2 regions of the Streptomyces sp. NRRL B-24572 genome follow, and region 1 is predicted to be linked to the other one. Evidence: predicted binding sites of a transcription regulator. Region 1 holds the regulator's gene; the other holds the start of a gene.
What was found. Region 1 encodes HrcA, which represses chaperone genes, less so after heat shock. Its sites were predicted from a motif close to TTNGCACTCNGNNNNNCNGAGTGCNAA; they were not measured.
Positions count from the first base shown of each region.

Region 2: groL (chaperonin GroEL) is a predicted target of HrcA. The motif match lies at 4,129-4,155, and genes of this name have one in related genera.

Region 1 is NZ_MWIG01000004.1:17-7,093, reverse strand. It holds gene CCN56_RS00280 (26S protease regulatory subunit) at 1-829, opposite strand, end outside; gene CCN56_RS00275 (hypothetical protein) at 905-1,258, shown strand; gene CCN56_RS00270 (16S rRNA (uracil(1498)-N(3))-methyltransferase) at 1,255-1,998, opposite strand; gene CCN56_RS00265 (nitronate monooxygenase) at 1,995-3,086, opposite strand; gene dnaJ (molecular chaperone DnaJ) at 3,166-4,305, opposite strand; gene hrcA (heat-inducible transcriptional repressor HrcA) at 4,306-5,325, opposite strand; gene CCN56_RS00250 (MBL fold metallo-hydrolase) at 5,475-6,203, shown strand; gene CCN56_RS00245 (DUF3097 domain-containing protein) at 6,214-7,020, shown strand.
Region 2 is NZ_MWIG01000102.1:2,509-9,585, reverse strand. It holds gene CCN56_RS06460 (hypothetical protein) at 1-566, shown strand, start outside; gene CCN56_RS06455 (hypothetical protein) at 556-2,241, shown strand; gene groL (chaperonin GroEL) at 2,334-3,962, opposite strand; gene CCN56_RS06445 (cold-shock protein) at 4,359-4,562, opposite strand; gene CCN56_RS06440 (MoaD/ThiS family protein) at 5,001-5,276, opposite strand; gene thrC (threonine synthase) at 5,291-6,601, opposite strand; SAM riboswitch class I at 6,595-6,742, opposite strand; gene CCN56_RS06430 (glucosyl-3-phosphoglycerate synthase) at 6,864-7,077, shown strand, end outside.

The DNA.
Region 1 (7,077 bases):
CGCCCTCGTTGCCGGTGCCGCTCGCGATGCCGTCGAGCTCGGTGAGGAGCTGGTTGACGACGTTGCGCAGGCCGCTGTGGTGGGTGCGCGAACGCTTGGCGCCGAGGGCGTCCAGCTCGTCGAGGAAGACGACGCAGGGGGCCTGGCGGCGGGCGGTCTCGAAGATGTCGTGGACGTTCTTCTCGGAGGCCCCGATCCACATGTCGAGGACGTCGGAGAGCGACACGGTGAGGAAGTTGGCGCCGAGTTCGCCGGCGACGGCCCGCGCGATGAAGGTCTTGCCGCAGCCGGGCGGACCGTAGAGGAGCAGGCCGCCGCGGAGCGACTTGCCGTACAGCCTGCGCAGTTCGGGGTTGCGCATGGGCGCGAGGAAGGCGGCCTCCAGGCGCTCCTTGACCTCCTCCATGCCGCCGACGTCGGCGAGGCGTACGGCACCGGGGGCGTCGACGTCCCAGGCGGCGGCGTCCCCGGCGGTCCCCTCGCCGCCGTCGGCCTGCGGGTCGTCGAGGAACCGGGGCCCGACGAGGTCCCGCACCTGCTGCTCGGCGGCGTCCCAGTCGAAGGAGGGCTCCCCGGAGACGGGCTCGGGCTCCACGGGTTCCTCGGCGACCGGTGCCGCCGGGGGCATCCCCATCGCCCGCACCATCAGCGCCCGCGCGTCCGCGTCACCGGGAGCGTGCTGGAGCGCGACGGCCGCCTCCGCGACGGCCTCGTCGTTCCGCCCCTCGGAGAGGAGCAGCTCGGCGAAGTGGAGGCGCAGGGGTACGTCGCCGGGGGCGGCGGCCACGGCGGCGCGCAGACTGCGGATGAGGGGGGACTCGTCGGCCATGCGGGTCAGCCTAAGGAGCGTCCGGGGGTCCCTGTCCACCGGGTGCGGCAGGGCGCGGGGCGTAGGGTGCGCGGCATGAGACGGGAAGGCGCACCGCGCAGGCTGACCGTGGACGGCACCGTGTGGCTGTGGAACGTCCGGCACCGGCACCCCGACTGCCGGACGGTGCTCTCCCTGCGCCGCGCGGAGCACCGCCACGCGCAGCTCCGTCTCGTCTTCCGGGAGGGCCCGGGCCGCATCGTGGCCGGGTACCCCTTCGGTTCGGGCGACGTGGCCTCCGCCGACGGCGACATCCTGAACCTGAACATGCCCGGGGTCGTACGCCGGTTCCTGGAGGAGGCCGCGGTCCGCGGCCTCCTGCCCACCGCCCCCGGCGTCCGCGAGGAGGACGCCTGGCCGCTCTACGACACCTTGGCGGGGACGGTCTAGCTCCAGCGGCCCGTGCGCCCCAGGACCAGGGCGGTCGCCGCCGTACCGGCCGTGGAGGTGCGCAGGACGCTGCGGCCGAGGCGGTACGGCTTCGCGCCCGCGGCCTCGAACGCGGCGAGTTCCTCCGGGGAGACCCCGCCCTCGGGGCCGACGACGAGCACGACCGACCCCTTCTCGGGGAGTTCGGCGGTGGCGAGCGCGCCGCTGGGGTGGTCGCGGTCCTCGTGCAGGACGGCCGCGAAGTCGGCGCCCGCGAGGAGGGCGGCGACCTGCTTGGTCGTCATGAGGTCGGCGACCTCGGGGAAGCGGGTGCGGCGCGACTGCTTGCCGGCCTCGCGCGCGGTGGACCGCCACTTGGCGAGGGCCTTGAGGCCCCGGTCGCCCTTCCACTGGGTGATGCAGCGGGAGGCGGCCCAGGGCACGATCGCGTCCACGCCGGTCTCCGTCATGGTCTCGACGGCGAGTTCGCCCCGGTCGCCCTTGGGCAGGGCCTGGACGACCGTGATGCGGGGCTCCTCCTCGGGGTCCTCGTGGACCTCGTCGACCCGCACGGTGAGCTCGTCCCTGCCCTCGGCGGAGACCACCACGCACGCGGCCCAGCGGCCCCGCCCGTCGGCGAGCACGAGTTCCTCCCCGGCCCGCAGCCGCTTCACGGAGACGGCGTGCCGGCCCTCGGGCCCGTCCAGGAGGAAACTCCCGGCACCGGGGACGGTGTCGACGACGAAGACGGGTGCGGTCATGAGGTGCTCCTGTGGGCGAGCCCGGAGAGGTCGGAGAGGGCGGTGTCGAGTTCGGCGGCCAGCACCTCGACCAGCTGCGCGGCGGGGAGCGCACGGGCGAGGCGGTGGCCCTGGCCGGCCCACAGGGCCATGCCCTGGGCGTCGCCCGCGGTGGCGGCGGCCTTGCGGAGCGGGGCGGTGAGGTGGTGGATCTCGGGGTAGGCGGCGGGGGCGTACGGCCCGTGCTCGCGCATGAAGCGGTTGACGAGGCCGCGGGCCGGTCGCCCGGAGAAGGCCCGGGTGAGGGCGGTCCGGGTGAACAGCGGGTCCGTCAGGGCCTGCTTGTGGAGCGGGTGGGCGCCCGACTCGGGGCAGGGCAGGAAGGCGGTGCCGAGCTGGGCGGCGTCGGCGCCGGCGGCGAGGACGGCGGCGATCTGCGCGCCGCGCATGATGCCTCCGGCGGCGACGATCGGCAGCGCGACGGCCTCGCGGACCTGGGTGACGAGGGTGAGGAGTCCCGTGCCGGGGGCGCCCTCGTCGGCCGGGTCGTCGCGGTACGTGCCCTGGTGTCCGCCGGCCTCGACGCCCTGGACGCAGACGGCGTCGGCGCCGGCCTGCTGCGCGGCGAGGGCCTCGTCGGCGGAGGTGACGGTGACGATCGTGTACGTACCGGCGCGGTCGAAGGCGTGGAAGGTCTCGCGCGGGGGGCAGCCGAAGGTGAAGGAGACGACGGGGACCGGGTCCTCCAGGAGGATGGCCAGCTTGGCGTCGTAGGCGTCGTCGCGGCCCTCGTCGGTCTCGCCGAGCAGGGTGTCGTACCAGGTGGCCTCGCCCGCGAGCTGGTGGCGGTAGACCTCGACGGCGGCGGGGTCGGCGGGCCGGCCGTCCTGCGGCATGAAGAGGTTGACCCCGAAGGGGCGCCCGGTGAGCCCGCGTACCCGCTTGATCTCCTGGTACAGGCCTCCGGCCGTCTTGTACCCGCCGGCGAGGAACCCGAGCGCCCCGGCCTCGCAGACGGCTCCGACGAGCTCGGGACAGGAGGCGCCACCCGCCATGGGGGCCTGCACGATCGGGAACCGAGAGAGATCGTTCAGTGCGGTGGTGGACATATGGGCATCGTGTCATGCGCGGTCCGGGCCACGGGAAAGGGGCGGCACCGGAGTGCCGCCCCTTTCCGCCGCGTACGGATCAGCGCCCGTTGAACGCGTCCTTGAGCCGCGAGAACAAGCCCTGCTGCCCGGGCTGGAACTGCCCCGTGGGCCGTTCCTCTCCCCGCAGCTTGGCCAGTTCGCGCAGCAGACGCTCCTGCTCCGCGTCGAGCTTGCTCGGGGTCGTCACCTCGACGTGCACGATCAGGTCGCCCCGGCCGTTGCCCCGCAGGTGCGTGACGCCGCGCCCGTGCAGCGGGACCGACTGGCCGGACTGCGTGCCCGGGCGGATGTCGATCTCCTCGACGCCGTCGAGGGTCTGCAGCGGCACCTTCGTGCCGAGCGCGCCCGCCGTCATCGGGATGGTGACCGTGCAGTGCAGGTCGTCCCCGCGCCGCTGGAAGACCTCGTGCGGGGTCTCGTGGATCTCGACGTACAGGTCGCCGGCGGGGCCGCCGCCGGGGCCGACCTCGCCCTCGCCCGCGAGCTGGATGCGGGTGCCGTTGTCGACGCCGGCCGGGATCTTGACCGTGAGCGTACGGCGGGACCGCACGCGGCCGTCGCCGGCGCACTCGGGGCACGGCGTCGGCACGACGGTGCCGAAGCCCTGGCACTGCGGGCAGGGCCGGGAGGTCATGACCTGGCCGAGGAAGGACCGGGTGACCTGGGAGACCTCGCCGCGGCCGCGGCACATGTCACAGGTCTGCGCGGAGGTGCCGGGCGCGGCGCCCTCGCCCGAACAGGTGGTGCAGACGACCGCCGTGTCGACCTGGATGTCCTTGGTCGTACCGAAGGCCGCCTCGTTGAGGTCGATCTCCAGGCGGATCATGGCGTCCTGGCCGCGGCGGGTCCGCGAGCGCGGGCCGCGCTGCGAGGCCGTGCCGAAGAAGGCGTCCATGATGTCGGAGAAGTTGCCGAAGCCGCCCGCTCCGAAGCCGCCGCCCGCGCCACCGCCGCCGGAGGCCGAGAGCGGGTCGCCGCCGAGGTCGTAGACCTGCTTCTTCTGCGGGTCCGAGAGGACCTCGTAGGCGGCGTTGATCTCCTTGAAGCGTTCCTGCGTCTTCGGATCGGGATTGACGTCCGGGTGCAGCTCGCGCGCGAGCCTCCGGAACGCCTTCTTGATCTCGTCCTGGGACGCGTCGCGGCGCACGCCGAGTACGGCGTAGTAGTCCGTGGCCACTTACGACTCCGCCAGGATCTGTCCGACGTAACGTGCCACTGCGCGTACCGCTCCCATCGTTCCGGGGTAGTCCATGCGGGTCGGTCCGACCACGCCGAGTTTGGCGACTGCCTCGCCGCCCGAACCGTAGCCGACCGAGACGACGGACGTGGAGCTCAGCCCCTCGTGGGCGTTCTCGTGCCCGATGCGTACGGTCATGCCCGATTCCTTGGCCTCGCCGAGCAGCTTGAGGAGCACGACCTGCTCCTCCAGAGCCTCCAGGACGGGCCTGATCATCAGGGGGAAGTCGTGTCCGAAGCGGGCGAGATTGGCGGTGCCGCCGATCATCAGCCGCTCCTCGTGCTCCTCGACGAGCGTTTCGAGGAGGGTCGCGAGCACGGTCGAGACCGTGGCGCGGTCCTCGGCCTCCTCGAAGGACTCGGGGAGGTCCTGCACCAGCTGCGGCACGTCGGCGAACCGGCGGCCGACGACCCGGCTGTTGAGCCGGGCCCGCAGGTCGGCGAGCGAGGTCTCGCCGAAGGGCGCGGGGCAGTCGACGACGCGCTGCTCGACCCGGCCGGTGTCCGTGATGAGGACGAGCATCAGGCGGGCGGGGGCCAGCGAGAGCAGCTCCACGTGCCGGACGGTCGAGCGGGTCAGCGAGGGGTACTGGACGACGGCGACCTGGCGGGTCAGCTGGGCGAGCAGTCGTACCGTGCGCCCGACGACGTCGTCGAGGTCGACGGCTCCGTCGAGGAAGTTGTGGATGGCCCGCCGCTCGGGCGTCGACAGCGGCTTGACGCCGGCGAGCCGGTCGACGAAGAGCCGGTAGCCCTTGTCGGTGGGGATGCGCCCGGCACTGGTGTGGGGCTGGGCGATGTACCCCTCCTCCTCCAACACGGCCATGTCGTTGCGCACGGTGGCGGGCGACACGCCGAGCTTGTGGCGCTCGGTGAGCGCCTTGGAGCCGACGGGCTCCTCCGTCCCGACGTAGTCCTGGACGATGGCGCGCAGGACCTCGAGTCTGCGTTCGCTGAGCATCGTGGCGCACCTCCAGCTGTCGTCGTCGTTCCGGTTGCTCCGCTTTTGGCACTCGCCCTGTCCGAGTGCCAGCGATCCCCCGGCCAGTGTACGGCGGCGGGCATCGCTCCTGGCAAGGAGGCGGCGCCCGCACCGGTTAGCGTCGCCCCATGGACGTGGATTGGGAAGCGTACGGATGGGAGCGCCTCGCGGACGGAGTCGGCAGGCGCCGACTGCCCGGCTGGGACGCCACGGTGGGCCTGGTCGTGGGCACGCGGGCGGTGTTGCTGTACGACACGGGGTCCTCGCTCGCGGAGGGCGCGGAGCTGCGGGCACAGATCACGGCGCTCACGGGCGGCCGAAAGGTGACGCACATCGCACTGAGCCACCCCCACTTCGACCACGTCTTCGGCACGGCTGTGTTCGCGGGCGCGGAGGTCTTCGGCGCGGTGGGCTCGGACGAGCTCCTCTCCCTGGCCCGGGAACGGGAGGCGCTGCGCGAGGACGGGGTACGGCAGGGGCTCGATCCGCAGACGGCGGCGGAGGCGGTGGACGTCCTGGTGGCCCCCCGACACGTGGTCTCGGGCGAGTGGACGCTCGACCTGGGCGACCGCCAGGTGCTCCTGGCGAACGTGGGCCCCGGCCACACGGGCCACGACCTGGCGGTCTGCGTCCCGGGCGGGCGCGAGGTCGTCTTCTGCGGGGACCTCGTGGAGGAGTCGGGCGAACCGCAGGCGGGCCCGGACGCGATCCCGTCCCGCTGGCCGGACGCCCTGGACCGCCTGCTCGCCCTGGGCGGCGAGGAGGCGGCGTACGTACCGGGGCACGGGGCGGTGGTGGACGCCACGTTCGTGAGGGCACAGCGCGATGAACTGGCACGGCGCTTCGACGTGCCCTAACGTCACCCGAATGCGCAGCTACAACCCGGATCTGACGCCGCCTTGGAAGAAGCCGAAGCCCGTGCCGGAGGTCCCGGCGGACCCCGACCTGGTCGTCGAGGAAGTCACCACGGGCTTCTGCGGGGCGGTGATCCGCTGCGAGGCGGGCACGGTGACGCTGGAGGACCGGTTCGGCAAGCACCGGGTCTTCCCGCTGGAGCCGCGCGGCTTCCTCCTGGAGGGCAGGGTCGTGACCCTGGTCCGGCCGGTGGCGGGCGGTCCGGTGCGCCCGACCCGTACGGCCTCGGGCTCGATCGCGGTCCCGGGCGCACGCGCGCGCGTGGCGAGGGCGGGCCGGATCTACGTCGAGGGCCGCCACGACGCGGAGCTCGTGGAGCGGGTCTGGGGCGACGACCTGCGGATCGAGGGCGTGGTCGTGGAGTACCTGGAGGGCGTCGACGACCTGCCGTCGATCGTCGCGGAGTTCGCCCCGGGGCCGGACGCCCGGCTGGGCGTCCTGGTGGACCACCTGGTCCCGGGCTCGAAGGAGTCGAGGATCGCCGCCCAGGTCACGTCCCCGCACGTCCTGGTCGTCGGCCACCCGTACATCGACGTCTGGGAGGCGGTGAAGCCGTCCGCCCTGGGCATCCCGGCCTGGCCGGCGGTCCCCCGGGGCCAGAACTGGAAAACGGGCGTCTGCCGGGCGCTGGGCTGGCCCTCGGACAACACGGGCGCGGTCTGGCAGGCGATCCTCAAGCGCGTGACGTCCTACAAGGACCTGGAACCGGAGCTGCTCGGCCGCGTGGAGGAACTGATCGACTTCGTGACGGCCCCGTAAGCAAGCCCGCGCCCGTACGGGCCCGCACCCGCTGCCGTGTGGGGCCCGCACCTGCTG
Region 2 (7,077 bases), on a different contig from region 1:
AGTACGGAAGGCTCGTCGCCAAGGGACAGCTCGGCAGCAGCGGGTACTGCGCCACCGGCGAGCCGACGACGCTCCAGGCCTCCCTGGACGGCGGCCTCACCTGGCGCAACCTCGTCTCCGGTCGGACCAACACCTACTGCCAGTACACCCTCAACTCGTGGGGCTACGACAGCGCGCTCTACCGGGTGTACCACCCGGAGACCAACCAGCTGGTCGCCAAGGCCGGCACGGCCCTCAAGCGGGCCCGCACGGCCACCCGCTTCTCCGCCTTCACCATCAGCCCCACCCAGCCCGTGGTGAACGGCAAGATGACCGTCTCCGGCACCGTCCAGCGCAAGCTCAACGGCGTCTGGAAGCCGCTCGGCGGAGTCAAGCTGACCCTGGTCTACAAGCCCAAGGGCGACACCAAGTGGTACTGGGTGACCAAGGACATCACCACCAACAGCTACGGCAACTTCAGCTACCGCGCCACCGCCTACGGCGACGGCTCCTGGGCGCTCTACCTCAACACCACGGGCAGCTACTTCTACAGCGAGACGAATGCGAAGTACATCGATGCGCGCTGACCTCCGCCTCTCCCTGACGGCGGCCGTCGCGGCCGTGGCCCTGGCCGCCTCGACCGCCCCCGCCCTCGCCGAGGACACCCCGACCGTCGGCATCGGCCGGGCCGTCACCGAGGACGCCCAGCGCGGCTCCTTCAAGGTGACCGCCTGGTCCGACGCCCCCTCGGCCAGGATCACCACCGTCTCGGCCCGGATCCGGCAGGGCGACACCGTCCTCGCCGACATCCCGGCGCTCACCGCGGACTACTCCTGGGACCCGGCGCTCGCCAACACCTTCCGGCTGCCCGCCGAGGCCGCGCTGAAGCTCGTCGAGGACGGCGGCACCATGCCGGCCCTCGGCACGTACTCCATCGACGTCACGGCCACCGACTCGCTCGGCAACAAGCTCACCCGCACCGACGCCGGGCAGCTCGACTTCCGGCTGCGCCCGGAGTTCCGGAACTTCACGCTCTCCAAGCCCACCTATGCCGACCGCACCACCCGTCCCTCGGGCACCCTCGTCGGCATCCAGCCCGGCTCCGGGGACGTGGTGCAGCTGACCGGCCAGAGCGTCTCGATCCGGCAGCACACCCCGCAGGAGTCCCCCGAGGAGCAGACGGTCACCGACGGGACCGGCGCGTTCACCGGCGGGTCGTACCCGATCTCCAGCGCTGACCTCGAAGGCCGGACCGACTTCTCGGCGTCCGTCTCGGCGGACACGGCCGAGCTCCACGGCACCGTCCGCGCGTACGACTCGGTCTCCGAGTGGGTGCCGCGCAAGGTGACCGTGACGGCGACCGCGGACAAGAAGCGGGCGCTGAGCGGGCAGACCGTCACCATCAGCGGCCGGATGACCGACCCGGCGGCCGGGAACGCGCCGGTCGCGAACGAGCAGGTCCGCGTGCGCATCGGCACCCCCTCGCCCACCGTCTCCCCGCCGGCGATCGTGCGGACGGGCGCGGACGGCCGGTTCACCGCACGGCTCGTCGCCGCCTCGGGAGAGTACGTCGGCGGCTGGACGGTCGACTCCCCCGACCGGTACGTGAGCTTCGGCGACGTGACGGGGCCGCTGGCCATTCCGCTGGAATCCCGTACGGACCTCACGTCCATCGGCCTCTCCGCCGACGGCAAGGTCACGGTCACGGGCACCTTCCGGGCCCGGTACGTAGCGAACCCGTCCTTCCCCGTGGCCCAGTACCTCCAGCTGGAGCAGTCCGTCGACGGCGGCTGGAAGCGGATCGCCACGACGTACGTGAGCTCCGCCTACTCCAACGAGTTCACGCTCACCGCCAAGAGCCGCGGCGGCTGGTTCCGGGTCCGGCACCTGACCACCGACCAGTTCGCCGAGTCCGGCTCCGGGTCCTTCCGGCTCGCCCGCAACGACACCCGGATCGTCTCCCTGAACGCCGGCCCCGAGCCGGTCGCCAAGGGCGGGTACGTGACCGCCACCGGCAGCCTCCAGCACTACTGGGACGGGGCCTGGCGGGCGTACGGGAACGCGCCGGTCGTCCTGCAGTTCCAGCCGAAGGGCTCGACGACCTGGAAGACCGTGGCCTCCGGGCGCTCCGGCTCCACCGGCAAGGTCTCCCTGAAGGCGACGGCGAGCGCCGACGGCAGCTGGCGGATCTACTGCTTCGGCAATTACCAGCACTTCAACTCCCCGGCGGCGGCCGGCGGGGACTACGTCGACGTGCGCTGATCACCCCTGCTGGACGAACGCCCGAGGGCGGCACCCCCTGGTGGGGGTGCCGCCCTCGTCGCGTTCAGCGATGAACTGCCGATCCGTCAGGATCAGAAGTCCATGTCACCGCCCGGCATGCCGCCGCCGGCCGGCGCAGCGGCCTTCTCCGGCTTGTCGGCGATGACGGCCTCGGTGGTGAGGAACAGCGCGGCGATCGACGCGGCGTTCTGCAGCGCGGAGCGCGTGACCTTCGCCGGGTCGATGATGCCCTCGGCGATGAGGTCGACGTACTCGTTGGTCGCGGCGTTCAGGCCGTGGCCGACGGGCAGGTTGCGGACCTTCTCCGCCACGACGCCGCCCTCGAGGCCGGCGTTGACCGCGATCTGCTTCAGCGGGGCCTCGAGGGCCAGCTTCACGATGTTGGCACCGGTGGCCTCGTCGCCCGTCAGGTCGCCCTCGAGCTTCTCGAAGACGTTGGAGGCCTGGAGCAGGGCCACGCCACCGCCGGCGACGATGCCCTCCTCGACGGCCGCCTTCGCGTTGCGAACGGCGTCCTCGATGCGGTGCTTGCGCTCCTTGAGCTCGACCTCGGTCGCGGCACCGGCCTTGATGACCGCAACACCGCCGGCGAGCTTCGCCAGGCGCTCCTGCAGCTTCTCGCGGTCGTAGTCCGAGTCGGAGTTCTCGATCTCGGCGCGGATCTGGTTCACGCGACCGGCGACCTGCTCGCTGTCACCGGCACCGTCGACGATGGTGGTCTCGTCCTTGGTGATGACGACCTTGCGGGCGCGGCCGAGCAGGTCCAGGCCCGCGTTCTCGAGCTTGAGGCCGACCTCCTCGGAGATGACCGTGCCGCCCGTGAGGATGGCGATGTCGTTCAGCATGGCCTTGCGGCGGTCGCCGAAGCCCGGGGCCTTGACGGCGACGGACTTGAAGGTGCCGCGGATCTTGTTGACGACCAGGGTCGACAGGGCCTCGCCCTCGACGTCCTCGGCGATGATCAGCAGCGGCTTGCCCGACTGCATGACCTTCTCCAGGAGCGGAAGGAGGTCCTTCACGGAGGAGATCTTGGAGTTGACGATCAGGAGGTACGGGTCGTCGAGCGACGCCTCCATGCGCTCCATGTCGGTGGCGAAGTACGCCGAGATGTAGCCCTTGTCGAAGCGCATGCCCTCGGTGAGCTCGAGCTCCAGACCGAAGGTCTGCGACTCCTCGACGGTGATGACGCCTTCCTTGCCGACCTTGTCCATCGCCTCGGCGATGAGCTCGCCGATCTGGGTGTCGGCGGCGGAGATGGAGGCCGTGGAAGCGATCTGCTCCTTGGTCTCGACATCCTTCGCCTGCTCGAGGAGGGCGCCGGAGACGGCCTCGACGGCCTTCTCGATGCCGCGCTTGAGGGCCATCGGGTTGGCACCGGCGGCGACGTTGCGGAGACCCTCGCGGACGAGCGCCTGGGCGAGGACGGTGGCGGTGGTCGTACCGTCGCCGGCGACGTCGTCCGTCTTCTTGGCGACTTCCTTGACCAGCTCGGCGCCGATCTTCTCGTACGGGTCCTCGAGCTCGATCTCCTTGGCGATGGAGACACCATCGTTGGTGATCGTGGGGGCGCCCCACTTCTTCTCGAGGACGACGTTGCGGCCCTTGGGGCCAAGGGTGACCTTGACGGCGTCAGCGAGCTGGTTCATGCCGCGCTCGAGACCGCGCCGGGCCTCCTCGTCGAACGCGATGATCTTGGCCATGTGAAGTGGTCCTCCCGGACATGGGGTGGATAACGCTCCAGGACCGCGCCGACGCCCGCGACGGACGGCCTCCGCGACTCCGTGTGGTTCCTTGCCCCACCCGGCCGGCGGCCTCGTCTGCCCGATCCTCGTAGCACTCTCACCTTCCGAGTGCTAACGCCAATGATTAGCACTCGCCCTATGAGAGTGCAAGCGACTCTCGCGTTTCGGGAGGTGACCAGGGGGTGGACGGAGGGGGCCGGGAACGCACGAGGGGTCCGGGAAGGCGCGAGGAGCCCGGGAAGGCGTGAGGGGGCCGGGCACGCACGAGGAGCCCGGGAACGCACGAGGGGTCCGCATCCCCTCAGGGATGCGGACCCCTCGACGGCGTTGCGTCGGTGGCCGATCGCGCCGCGCTCAGACGGCGAGCTTGACCATGTCCGCCTGCGGACCCTTCTGGCCCTGCGAGATCTCGAACTCGACCCGCTGGCCCTCTTCGAGGCTGCGGTAGCCATCCATCTGGATCGCGCTGTAGTGGACGAAAACATCCGCACCACCGTCTACCGCGATGAAGCCGTAGCCCTTCTCCGCGTTGAACCACTTGACGGTGCCCTGAGCCATGCCTAACTCCCCTATTACTGGCCCTTGCGCGGGACCGCACCTCGCGGACCCGGGTCAGACCCTGCGCCGGAACGCGTCGACCGCCGCTGAATGTATCTGCCCAACTGCCCTCTGCAACAGGTCATTCGACCGAGAATTCTGGGCGCGCCGGAAAGGGGAATTGGGGATAATCCCCTGGATCACGGGGCAAGTCGGGCCCGGCAAAGCGCGCAGAACGTACACAACGCGCAGGGACTTTGGCTGCTTCTTGTCGTGCGGGGACGCATTCTCATATGCGTCCGGCATGCGCAGCGGAGGGGACTTCCCCAACTCTACCGCGCTCAACCATGCAGAATTGCCCCTTCCGCTTATCGCGCGGAAGGGGCAATTCGTACTGACCGGTAGACCTCGGCGAAGGCTCGGCCGGGGATCAGCAGCCGCCGGCACTGTGCTTGATGGTCAGCCTCCGGCGACGGCCGGGATGATCGAGACGCCCGCGCCGGCCGGGGTGGCCGTCTCCAGGCCCTGCTCGAAGCGCACGTCGTCGTCGTTGACGTAGACGTTGACGAAGCGGCGCAGCTTGCCCTGGTCGTCCAGGACGCGGGCGGCGATGCCGGTGTGGTTCTTCTCCAGGTCCGCGATGACCTCGGCGAGGGTCGCGCCCTCGGCCTGGACCTCGGACTGCCCGCCGGTGTAGGTGCGGAGGATGGTGGGGATGCGGACGTTCACGGCCATGTCTTCGTTACCTTTCAGAGCGCCAGGCCGGCGTCGCGGAACGCGTCCAGGCTCGGGCGGATGGTGGCGGTCGCCTGAGAGGTTTCGGCCACCGCGTCCAGGGTCTTGAGTCCGTCGCCGGTGTTGAGGACGACGGTGGTGAGGTTCGGGTCGATGAGACCGGCCTCGACGAGCTTCTTGGTGACGCCGACGGTCACGCCGCCCGCGGTCTCGGCGAAGACGCCCTCGGTCTGCGCGAGGAGCTTGATGGCTTCGACGACCTGCTCGTCGTCGACGTCCTCCACGGCGCCGCCGGTCCGGCGGGCGATGTCGAGGACGTACGGGCCGTCGGCCGGGTTGCCGATGGCGAGGGACTTGGCGATGGTGTTCGGCTTCTGGGGCCGCACGACGTCGTGGCCGGCCTTGAAGGCCGCCGACACCGGGGAGCAGCCCTCGGCCTGGGCGCCGAAGATCTTGTACGGCTTGTCCTCGACGAGGCCCAGCTTGATGAGCTCCTGCAGACCCTTGTCGATCTTCGTCAGCTGCGAACCCGAGGCGATCGGGATGACGAGCTGGTCGGGGATGACCCAGCCGAGCTGCTCGCAGATCTCGTACGCGAGCGTCTTGGAGCCCTCGCCGTAGTACGGGCGGAGGTTGACGTTCACGAAGCCCCAGCCCTCGCCGAGCGGGTCGCCGATGAGCTCCGAGCAGAAGCGGTTGACGTCGTCGTAGTTGCCCTCGATGGCGACGAGGTCACCGCCGTAGACACCGGCCATGACGACCTTGCCCTGCTCCAGGTCGTGCGGGATGAACACGCAGGAGCGGAAACCGGCGCGGGCGGCGGCGGCGCCGACGGCGCCGGCCAGGTTGCCGGTGGAGGAGCAGGAGAGGGTGGTGAAGCCGAAGGCGCGGGCGGCTTCGAGCGCCTGGGCGACGACCCGGTCCTTGAAGGAGTGGGTCGGGTTGCCGGAGTCGTCCTTGACGAAGAGCTTGCCGGGGGCGACGCCGAGCTCGCGGGCGAGGTTGTCGGCCTGGATGAGCTTGGTCCAGCCGGGGTTCAGGTTGGGCTTCTCGGCGACGTCGGCGGGGACGGGCAGGAGGGGGGCGTAGCGCCAGATGTTGGCGGGGCCGGCCTCGATCTGCTTGCGCAGCGCCTCGGGGTCACCGGTGGGAAGGTCGTACGCGACTTCGAGCGGTCCGAAACAGAGTTCGCAGGCGAAGATCGGGCCGAGCGGGAAGACCTCACCGCATTCGCGACAGGAAAGCCCGGAAGCGGGACCGAGGTCGACGGTGCTGGTGGGTACGGCGGTCTGTGCAGCCATGGAGGCGAGGCCCTTTCTCCTCATCTTTCCCATGACGAATTTTTCGCCATGAGACGGATTTGGCACCTTCCCTAGCCGGGGACCTCGCTGGAGGACGAGTGGTAACCGACTGGAGGGTTGCCGGGGCTTCAACGGGCCGTTTCCCTCTGCCCCTCTGGATGAGCGGTATTCGATTGTGAGACGCGGGCGGCACCCCGACATGCATCGGGCATCCGCGTTGTTCAAGACTGTAACCGAAGGCTTCGAAGGTGGAGACCGACGTCCGATCCGCGAGATGGAGATCACGTTGCTGGAGGAAGTGGAGCGCTGGCTGGCCCGGCGGTCCTGGTCCGTGTCCGACCGCCCGCTGGACCGGGTGCTCGCCGCCAAGCGGGGGACGAGGGTCAGCGTCGTCCTGCCCGCGCTGAACGAGGAGGCGACGGTCGGGGACATCGTCTCCGTGATCCGCCGCGAGCTGATGACCGGGTCCGTCCCTCTCGTCGACGAGCTGGTGGTGATCG